DNA from 2 places in the Hahella chejuensis KCTC 2396 genome. Region 2 is predicted to be linked to the other one. Evidence: predicted binding sites of a transcription regulator. Region 2 holds the regulator's gene; the other holds the start of a gene.

Region 1 (5,605 bases), 3.4 Mb from region 2:
AAACCCGAGTCACCGCAGGCGACTAAAAACAACAAGCCTACGCGGGCCGACCGGAAAGCCTGGCGAACTCATCCATATAGCGCATTACTTTCCTGACATACTGATATGTTTCAGTCGGCGCGCCCTGCTGCAGCGCTTTTAGCACTTGCTCCCGGGTTTGCAGCGGAGATTTTCCGATAAGTTTGCGACGCACATTGCTCGGCCCCCAATTGTAGGCGGCCAAAACCAGCATCGTCTGCGCCATCCGATCTTCAACCTGACCGAAATAGCGATGTCTCAGTATTTTCAGATAAGCGCCGCCCAGCTTGAGATTGGTGTAAGGGTCCGCCAGTTCTTTTTCTGTGGGGTTGCGCGACTTTTTATACAGACGTTTGTAAGCTTCACGACCTCCCGCTCCCGCCACCACCTGCATCAGGCCCACAGCGCCCCTGTCGCTACGCGCGTCTGGTCGAAAACTGGACTCTGTCCTGGCGACGGCGTACAGCAGACTTTCTTCCAAGTCCAACTCCACCGCCACCTTGCGCACTTCTTTGGCGTAGGCGTACTGAGGCACATGTCCTGGAAAGCGATCCATATCGTGAATAGGATCTGCATTGGAATAGTAGGCGGCGTGCAAGGCGTCAGCGTCCGGCAGCAGTGGCTTATGGCTGGGTTGTGCGTTAAACAGGCTCTGCATCCCCCCGAAACGCCAGGCGCTGACAAGCAGGCCGAGCATACAGGCGGCGATAAATGCGATAAACAGTGGCGTGATATATTGTTCAATTAAAGGGTGAGCGGCGACGACTTTCTGCTTCATTCCCACGTTCTCCATCACATCTGTATGGAGTCATTCTAAATTTCGAGAGAATTTAAGCTGTTTAAGCCGCGTTGGTATTTTGTTATTGAAAATTAAGCAAAAGCAAAATAATTAAAAAAACGCGACGGCTTCGGGCTGGCGGGCTCACTTGACGTTTAGTACCAGTCTGTGAGCAACACCCCAAAGCCAATCCTTTGCGTGCGATGGTTGTAGTCAATCAAACTCTCGCCATACCCATCGTAATACTCGATATACCCCTTCAAGCGTCCTTGTAGCGGGAAGCTATAAGACAGCTGCACCGTTGTGTGGTTGTCATTACGGCGGAAGTTGTTGAACAGGCGCAGGCTGGCCACGTTCTCATCATGCTTGTAGGTCGCTCCAAACTCTGCGTACCCCATATAGTTGTGAATGTCGGGGTTGTCGTCGTCATCACCGCTTTCCGGCAGACGCCACCAGGGTTTGACGCTGAAAGTCATGCTGCCCTGGTTGAACAGAAATGCAGTGTAGATGCGGTTCCAGCTTCGTGACGCCGGCTCGGTGCGCCCATTAGACTGATGACTCAATCCCAACACGTAATGCTCGGAGGTGTAGCCGAACAGGCTCAGGTTATTACGGAACAAAAAGATCAGTTCGGGCTCGTAATTGGTTTCCCGGAAAGGGGCCGACAACGACTGGTTATACAGCTGCCAGAACGAAACCTGGGTGTAGGCGAACCATAGGCTCATCGGCTCGGGAATAAAGTTACGCGCCAGTTGCACTTTGAAACTGATCTGAAACTTAGTCTCCGAATGCTTCTGGCTCTCCAGCTCCATTATGGGTTCTCTGGTCGGGCTATGAGGCATTTCGTTGGGGTCGTCCACATAGGAGTACAACAGCAAGTAGTTGGGCTTATGAGGAATAATCAGAAAGCGGTTGTCTGAGAGAGAGGTTTCAAACTCCAAGCGCTTGTCGATGTCGCTTGGCTGCCTGATATCACCGAGGGGGTCCTCATGATGCGCTTCTATCGCGCTCGTTTGGGGCTCGTCCTCTTCGCCCAAGGATTTTGCGACCCTGTCATAGCATTGCAGACGTTGCTGTATATCGTCTAATTCATAGCACGCCAATATAGGCGCCTCATTTTCTTCGGCGAAAACCGTCGCCGCCCCGAGTAGCAAAAGACACACTCCCCAACGCATTAAATCACCATATATTCCTAACCCACTGAAGCAAAAGCGTATTTAACATCCTACGCGAAAGCTTACAATCATTTATGTTTGAGCCCGAAATTACGATCCGAACATACCGCAGAAATTTCTGTTGCCGTCCCCAAACAAAATACTGTACATTTAAACAGTATTTTGGAGGCAGATTATGCAATACGGCGAAGCAAGCAAAGGGCGTGGAACCGGGACCAACCCACACAATCGTTTTCAATCGCAGCGCAGTGAGATCGACTCCGCGGAGCTCGCCGCGTGGAGCGAAGTCCACGACGAAGCTTATCAGAAGCACCCGCAGACGGAATATATCCAGCAAAGCTGTCAGTCCATTGTCAGCAAGAATAATTCGCCCGATATTCCCTTTACTTACTCCATCAATCCCTACCAGGGCTGCGAGCATGGGTGTGTCTATTGCTACGCCCGCCCCAGCCATGAGTACCTGGATTTGTCGCTGGGCCTCGACTTTGAGACCAAAATCTACTGCAAAACCAACGCCGCGGAAAAACTTCGCATCTTTCTCGATCAGCGCAATTACCGCTGCGAAACCATCGCTATCGGGGGCAACACCGACCCTTACCAGCCATCCGAACGAAGCCTGAAAATAACCCGCAACCTGTTGAGCGTCATGGTCGAGACCAAACACCCGGTCACACTGATCACGAAAAGCAATCTCATATTGCGGGATATAGATCTTCTGCGGGAGCTGGCGTTTCAGGATCTGGTCAAAGTCATGATCAGCGTCACCACCATGGACGTGAAACTGAAAAATATCCTGGAGCCCCGCGCCGCCAGTCCCAAAGCGCGCCTCAAGACTATCGAGACCTTGCGCCGGGAAGGCATTCCGGTTGGGGCCATGGTGGCGCCGGTGATTCCCGGCATCAACGACCCGGAGATTGAGGATATCGTCACCCAATGCGCCAATGCCGGCGCGCTCAACGCGGGCTATATCCTGTTACGGCTGCCTCATCAGTTAAAGGAGCTTTACGAAAACTGGCTCCAACAGCACTACCCGCTGCGCAAAGAGAAAGCGCTCAATCTACTGAGGGAGTGCAGGAATGGCGAGCTGTATCAGTCTGATTTCCGCACTCGCCAAAGCGGAGTGGGTCCCTTCGCCCGCCTGATCGAACAACGTTTCAGCATCGCCGCCAAACGCAATGGGCTTAATCTTCGACGAGACTCCCCACTGCGCACGGACCTGTTCACACCACCAGGCGCATCCAGGCAGATTGACCTGTTTTCTTTGTAGAGCGAGCCTGATGACTCGCTCCGCGCCGTTTAGCCAAATACCGTTACGGTCTGCTGACTGAGCGCCACTAACTCCCCTTTGGCGTTCCAAAGCTTGGAACGGGTATAAGCATACCCTTCCGAAGCCTGCTCAACGTATGCCTTATACAGACACAGCTCATCCGGCTGTATGGTTGGCGTTGGATGCGGGAACTGGATAGACCAAGTCAGCGTACTGGCTGGAACCGGCGTTTTCACCCAAGGCAAGGTCGCTGGCGGCCAGGCGTCCACCAGTCCGAGTATGTGGCCCAGAGTAATCGCAGGCTCCGGCTGACGAAAGCGCACCCAGCCGCCCATTTCTCGCGACTGCACGCCGGAGAACGGCAGGTTGCCGTAGGCGTAGTAGTAATTGAAATGCTGGGTAAACTCAGGCGTGACGCCTTTGATGTACGGCATTTCAATACACTGATCAGGGTCCTTCGCTTCCGGCATCGCTTCCCCAGATGCATTGATGATGGTGTCCCGCGCCTTGCCGAAACTGGCGAAAGCGCTGGCTTTCACCTCCCCTTGTTGAATAGCGCGGCCCAACACCTGGCTTACTGAGCCGCCTTCGCGCAATAGTTCGCTGGCGACAGTCAGTCTGGTGGGAGCGACGGGGGATACAAACGAGATATTAAATTCACGCAGAGGGCGATCCTCGGAGAGCGACTGGCGCATGGCTTCGTAGATAAACGCCGCCACCAGACCTCCAAAGGTCGAGCGACCTTGGGACCAGTCCTCGGCGATTTCTACATCGCATACTGAGTCGCTAACTTCTCCCAGGAGCTTGGAAAAAAGCATTGGAATTCACCTTTATTGCTTACATTGCTTCATAACGAAAATGTCCTGGCCTCCTGACGTCATACTGCTACACGCCATCAGGCGCACACAGGATCGGGCGTTATTCGCCGGCCGCCGTCATCAGCGGCCGAACGATGTTTACAGCATTAACTTTAAATTGCAAGACTCCGACAGACGCCTTCCAGTCGGTTTCGATCCCATCGACTTAAAGCCAAAAGACGGAGCCTGCTCGGACGGGATACCGCCGTCCCCGTTCACTACTATGACACAAAACCTGCTACAGAGAGCCCTGCGCCGCCATCTCCATATATTTACTGGTAAAGCGCAGTTTGACGTTCTTCTCGTCGCCCAACACTTTGCCGTTATCAAACTGAATGCCGACAAAATCCGCCGATTGTGCGGTAGCGCCGAACAGGCCTTTATCGAAGCTGAACTGACGCACGTATTCCATGGTCTTCTCGATCGCGTCGGACTTGGTGTAGTCGCGGGCTTCGGCCGGCGTGTAGAACATAGCCGTCGTGCGTAATTGCGCCTTGAATTCAGGGACTGTGGCGCCGGTGGCTTCCGCCATATGCTCGATCGCTTCTTTGCCGCCAGGGCCTCCGCTGATGATGGCCATGGTTTCATACCATGCGCCGGTAAGCGCTTTTTTGAAACGCTCGTCGGCGTTTGTCTTCACAAATGTAATATCCAGAATTTCGCCTGGGATCATGGATGAGTCAAAAATCATCTGTGCGCCTTTGGCGTTGCGCGCCTGTTGTAAAGGCGGATTCCAGGTCACCACCGCGCCCTTGGAACTGGAGATGAAGGCGCTGGCGATGTCCGCATCGGAGGTATTCACCACCGTGACGTCTCTTTCAGACATGCCGTTTTTATCCAGCGCCCGCGCCAGCATGTAGTGAGAAACGGAGAATTCCACCAGATTGATTTCCCGGCCTTTCAACTCCGCCACGCTGTGCACGCCTTTCACCACAATGCCGTCATTGCCGTTGGAATAGTCGCCCACGATAATCGCCTGGGTATCCACGCCACTGACGGAAGGAATCGTCAGCGCATCCATATTGGTGGCGGTGACGGCGTCGAAGTCGCTGGCGGTATACAGGTTGATGGACTCGACGTAGTCATTGATCAACTGCACTTCAATTTCAATGCCGTATTTGTCCGCCCATTTCTTGACGATGCCCTGGTCCGCTGCGTAGCCCCAGGGCTCCCAGCCAGTGTAGTGGGACCAGGCCAGTTTGAACTTATCCGCCGCTGAAGCGGAGGCGGAAACCGCCAGACACATCATGATGGAGGCTATGCTTCGTACCATAAATCTTTTTCCTTGTTGCAAAGTATTGCGTCCGTCTTGGGTAACGGACCGCCGGTTATTCTTTATTGATATCGATAATTTCAATGGCGTCTTCCAGAGAAACGCGGGCTTCCTCAGCCCCTTCCATTTTCTGGATGGATTTCTCCATTTTGCCGCTCAGATCATCCATATCCACAATGGATTGCGCCATCTTGGGCAAAGCGTTGCGACGGAAACTGCTGAGTTCTTCCAGCGCCG
Region 2 (5,605 bases):
CGATCCAGACGCGCCGTCTGATCCGGCGGCGCCTTAGCTGGAGCGCTCTGCGCGATTAGTGAAAATACGAGTAATACCAGTGCGTTATTTATATTTTTTTTTGCGTTACGGCTATAAGCCATGTCTTTCTCACTCTCTTTCTGGAAGTAACAGACAGTTCCCTTACTTTCTCTCCCTGGACAAAATTATAGCAGTCTAAAATATTATTCTAGTTTTCTCACTAGCGCCTTTGTTAGCGTTTATGGCGGGTTGCTGCTGAACGTTAACTTGTGTAAGGGGCGAGCTCCGGCATCGGGTGCTAAGCTATGAGAAAGACTCTGCTGATAGTTTGTCGCCATTTTTCGCGGAAACCTGAGTTGGATGAGACAGCAATGGTAGGGAATTTAGGCGCCTGAGCGAATCGGAATTGCGCCTCAGGAATTACTTCGGAGGGGAAATTTTTATTAAAGAACTTATGGTTAAAAACCTATACACTAATAAAAAGCGATTGTTGATGAGCTTAAGGTATGTCTGGAAAGTGGCTGACTTACGTAAATGAAAATCTGTTTTTCGCCAAGCTGCAATTGCAGTGGAAAGATACCTCTTCAACCGTGGCGGAAAGAGAATGCGCAGGGCGTGCGGCTTTGCGTTTTCTTCAACAGGCATATGTCGGTTTCTTGAACGAACTTGCCGAACAACGTCGCATCAAAGTTAAGATCGAGTCGCTCGCTGACTTGGAAGGACAGTTGGAAGTCGAATCGCCAGAAGTTATCAGCATGAAACTGGCGGCGGCCCAACCAGATTCCTGGTTGGCTCAATTATTGAAGCAATATGGGGAAATATCTCGTCCCCGAAAAAATGAAACGCCGCAGGATGAAAATATTATCGCCGCCACGTCAACCGTATCTGCAATGGAGGCGGCGGCAATACTGGAGTTCATGCAGGCGTTTATCAACGAGGTGAGAGAGCACAGTTTTGAGTGGTAGAGGTAAGCTTGAATGAAAGAAACCCTCTCAGGCCTCGACTGATAACAGCTTAGGAAAATGAATGAGGCGCCTGTGGCTAGTTTGCTGACATGTTCGTTCCCAGGTATTGGAACGATGGAAAACATTTCAGTGAGAACTTACGAGTAGGAGATTTGGAAATGGCATCAAGCTTCTTTGAAATTGTTCAACTGCCGAATGGAGACTTCGCTTTGCAACCCATGGGGGGCGGGAGCGAACATTTGGTGAAAATCAGCTTTGGTCAGGAAGCTAAGGCATATCTGGCGGAAAATGATGCGGCTGTCGCACACGCTATGATTAATGCGGCCATTAAGCTGGTAGGAGATATGCGGGAGGAGGCGATTCGTCAGTCAGAGGCGGAAGAAAAACCGAAAACCGTACATTAATGTCACCGACTGCCCATTAGAGGCAGTCGGCGCTTTGTCGGTTCACTGTTAGCGGCGAATAACGCCGACGCCCAGTCCTTCGATGTCCAAAGGCTGTTGCGACAGGTTCACTTCAATGGGTTCAAACTCTTCGTTTTCCGGCAATAAAAGCACTTTGTTTTTCTGACGCTGGAAACGTTTCACCGTCACTTCATCGCCAATGCGCGCAACCACAATTTGACCATTGTGGATATCGGTCGTGCGATGCACCGCCAGTAAATCGCCGTCGAGAATTCCCACGTCCTTCATGCTCATGCCTTTGACACGCAGAAAGTAATCGGCGGAAGGGGTAAAGAAGGACGGGGGCAGCTCACAATATTCTTCAATATTTTCCTGCGCCAGAATGGGATAACCCGCTGCTACCTGACCAACAATCGGAATGCCCTGATTTTGCGTTTCCGACGCCGGCAACCTGATGCCGCGCGAGGCGCCGGGAACCATCTCAATAGCGCCTTTCTTCGCCAGCGCTTTCAGGTGCTCTTCCGCAGCATTAGCGGAGCGAAACCCCAGGCGATTGGAAATTTCCGCCCGGGTAGGTGGATAACCCGTCTCCTCAATATGCTCGCGAATCAGTTGTAAAACCTGTTCCTGGCGCTTGGTTAGCTTAATCACTCCACCCTCCGGCGACCCCAAAAGGTCTGATAAAAATCTGTGTACACTATATGTTTATCCATGTCTGTTTATGTATACAGTAATGGTGTGGGCAAGTAAAGAAAAAATGTCTAAGTAACTGAGGATTAAGATGAAAACTGATATGGCGCGTCGCGGATCAAGCAAAGCTGATGAATATTGATCGACAACAAATGACTATCTTTGTTAATCGAGAAAATATGAATAGCTGACTACACTTTCTGGGAGCAACTTATGGCGTCACGCATTTTGATTATTCAGGGGCATCCTGACCCACAGGGTGGCCGCTTTTGTCATGCTTTGGCTGAAGCATACGCCGAAGGGGCGGAGGCGGCGGGACATGAGGTGCGTAAGTTGGCTGTATCGACAATGAGTTTTCCCTGGTTGCGTTCAAAGCGGGAATTTGAAGAACAGTCTCCGCCGGAGGTGATTATCGCTGCGCAGAAAGAAATCCAGTGGGCTGAATGTCTGTTTATTATTTATCCGCTATGGATGGGGGGCATGCCCGCCGTATTAAAGGCGTTCCTGGAGCAGACATTACGACCAGGCTTTGCGGTAAGTGGGGGAGGTAAGTGGCCCAGGCGGCTACTGAAAGGACGCAGGGCGCGCATAGTCGTGACCATGGGGATGCCTGCGTTTATCTATCGCTGGTTTTATCGCGCTCACAGTTTAAAAAGTCTAAAGCGTAATATCTTGGGTATTTGTGGGGTTTCTCCGATTCAAACGTCGCTGATTGGCGCGGTGGAAGACTCGGACGCCAAGCCCCGAAAACAGTGGCTGGATAGAATGCGCATGTATGGCGGTAAGGCGATGTAGCATTTGGTTTAGCTTGTGCGCTATTGGCTTGGCGGCTTTGATACAATTTGGCGCTTTTATTAGACAGGCCGATTAACTTTATCGGTATATATTCACTGCCCGCGCGGTAACTTTCATACTCTGCGACGTACTCTTTAATCAGGCTGTAAATCTCTTTAGGAATTGCAATGACGCCTGCGAACAGATGGTTTAGAGCCCCTTTGGCGTTGTCTTTTTCACTCTCACTGTCAGCGCGATAACATGGTCGAAGGGCGGCGGGGCTCGTTGACTGACTTTGGTGGGCGCTATGACTCGGCGTGAAACGAACTTTTCAATATCTACGATAAAGGCCATGACAATGACGCCTTCATCGACCGGCGTTTTCTATGAGGGCGATCCTTTTGATTATTAACATGGCAATGATATTGGCATGTTAATGATCAGGCGCATGGATGCGCCTGCGCGGCGGCTAGCCGCGGGAGACAGGGCCTGACATGTGCAGGCCCTGGCGTTGCAGCCAAATAGAAGGAAGCTATTTGGCTGCCTGATTAATAATAGCGATGAGTCGCGTATTTACCATTGGGGCTATTGGGCGGTGCGCTACATGTTCGAGCAGCGTCCAGACGACATTGAGCGATTAGTATTATGGTTCCGACTTGGCCGATATGACGATTACCAGGACTGGCTTGATGACGAAGCGAAAGAACTGGATGCGGGGTTTGCAAAGTGGATGGGGAAAGTGAGGAAGGAGCTTCAGGTCGCTTCTGGCGTTTAAAGTAAAAGCCAAATCCCTGGCGTATAGGTTATATCCGTGCTGGCGGTTTCTTTAGCCGTTTCGGCGGGATAACTGAGTCGCTGCAGAAGGCTCTGGAGTGATGTCGGTCATTGGCTGAATTGAGGGGATGGGACGGCTAAATTGCTGCTCATCCTCCTTGGCCTCTACATTTGCGCAGAACTCCATCAGCCAGGCATACCCGTAAGGGGTTATCTGTTCGGTATAGCGCAGCAACTCCGCGATGCGGAATAAGTCGTTAACAACCTTCTGCGAAGGGGACGTCTGATTCACTGTTACTCCTTAAACCTGTGTTCAATGATGCCCTAAGGGCTAGTGCAATTGTGTTTTTGGAAGGAAATGGTATTTGTCTTGTTATGGTGGGGCAAGAGGGGGTATGGTCTAGGTCTTTTGGTTTGGAAGGGATAATCCACTGCTACGTGTTATGCCGTTAGATAAGTAACATTGATGAGACCTTTGGCATCTGAAACAAAAAATATATGGCTTATCTCGCTATCGTAAACAGCTTCGCACTAAACGAAGGGGGTCTACATACTTATTCCGCGCGCCTGCGCCGCGGGTGACAGGGTCTGACATGTGCAGGCCCTGTTGTTGCAGACAAATAGTAGGAAGCTATTTGTCTGCCTGATTAATAATGTACAAAGGTCTGGGGCAAATAGACTGTCAATTGTAAAATATTAATAAAAATTTATTACAAGACTACTCTTGTCGTTTCCAATCCGTATAATCGCGCCGTCGCTCGGTTTGCCCCCTACTCAGGGCGTTGCAGACCGCCCCACGATCAGGATGTAATCAGGATAGTTAAATGACTAAGTATGTCGCCTCCTTTCTCTCGACCGTCATTCTCGGTCTGTTCAGCTTTCAGGTTTCCGCCAAAGACTTTGGACCCGCACAGCGCTATAACGCTTTGGTGTTCGACGTGTTTGACGCCTTGTCCTCCGATGTGGAAGGTCGTCTCGCCGTCGGTGGCGACATCACCCTGAATAACTACAGTGTGGGCGATAAGCTGAATGCGTCTGAAGCGGGCGATGTCCTGATCGCCGGGGGCGATATCAAGTTTCCCAGCGGTCGCGTGTACTATGGCAATGTGATCGCCGGCGGCTCCGTCAAAGACATTGGCGATGCTGTGCAGCATGGCATGGCCCAAGGCGCCAAGATCAAGGGCGGAGCGACGCCTTCGGTCGATTTTTCAAGTGCGCAGGCCTATTTAGAGCAGCTTTCGCAAGATCTATCCAAGTTGAAAGCCAATGGCAAGGTGGAGTCCAAGTGGGGCGGGCTTTATCTGACGGCGGCGTGCGACAGTAATCTGCAAGTCTTCCAGCTCTCCGGCGCGCAGGTGTTTCCGGCGCATACCTTTGAAGTGGACCTTTCCTGCGCGCCAGCCGACGCCACTTATATCTTCAATATTGATGGCCAACAAACCGGTATGTCCGGGATGAGCCTGCAGTCTTTGGCGAACGTCGCCGACAAAGTAGTTTTTAATTTCTATGAAGCCTATGTGCTGGAGTTGGAGTCTATTGGCGTGGAAGGCTCCGTGCTGGCGCCGAAGGCGGAAGTGGTTAACCCCCAGGGTGTACTTCGCGGCCATCTGTTCGCCAAGGCTTGGTACGGGGAGATGCAGATCAACTGGGTTCCTTTTACCGGGCGTTTGCCTGAGTCCACTCCCCCCAAGCCGGAGCAATGCCAGCTTTATCCCATCACGTTTGATTATGGCTCGCTGCCCTCCAGAGTTGGAGAAACGGTGATCCTGTATCCCGGTATGGATCAAGGGAATTTCATCTGGCTGTCCTGGACCGGCAGCGTCAAGCAGAGCGATTTGGTGAACTCGCTCACTTCCGCCAACGCAGATACCTATATCAATCCGCACGACGCGCAGGATCGCATCCTGAACCGCATGGACTGGATCAGCGCCGCGCCTGGCGTGAAGAACAGCAAGGCCGTGCGGACCGCCATGAATGGATTGCTAAATAAAGAGATTA

What was found. Region 2 encodes LexA, which represses DNA repair genes until DNA is damaged. Its sites were predicted from a motif close to TACTGTNTANNTANACAGTA; they were not measured.
Positions count from the first base shown of each region.
Region 1: the regulator LexA is predicted to act here: its motif matches at 2,112-2,131, upstream of HCH_RS24295 (PA0069 family radical SAM protein).

Region 1 is NC_007645.1:5,546,034-5,551,638, forward strand. Features, by position in the region: gene HCH_RS32705 (transglycosylase SLT domain-containing protein) at 38-796, opposite strand; gene HCH_RS24290 (phospholipase A) at 952-1,971, opposite strand; gene HCH_RS24295 (PA0069 family radical SAM protein) at 2,147-3,238, shown strand; gene HCH_RS24300 (acyl-CoA thioesterase) at 3,268-4,056, opposite strand; gene HCH_RS24305 (putative urea ABC transporter substrate-binding protein) at 4,334-5,368, opposite strand; gene HCH_RS24310 (toxic anion resistance protein) at 5,424-5,605, opposite strand, start outside.
Region 2 is NC_007645.1:2,108,191-2,113,795, forward strand. Features, by position in the region: gene HCH_RS09355 (DUF1329 domain-containing protein) at 1-122, opposite strand, end outside; gene HCH_RS09360 (DUF6586 family protein) at 507-965, shown strand; gene HCH_RS09365 (hypothetical protein) at 1,124-1,369, shown strand; gene lexA (transcriptional repressor LexA) at 1,418-2,020, opposite strand; gene HCH_RS09375 (NAD(P)H-dependent oxidoreductase) at 2,273-2,854, shown strand; gene HCH_RS09380 (collagenase) at 3,330-3,608, shown strand; gene HCH_RS09385 (hypothetical protein) at 3,660-3,899, opposite strand; gene HCH_RS09390 (Ig-like domain-containing protein) at 4,432-5,605, shown strand, end outside.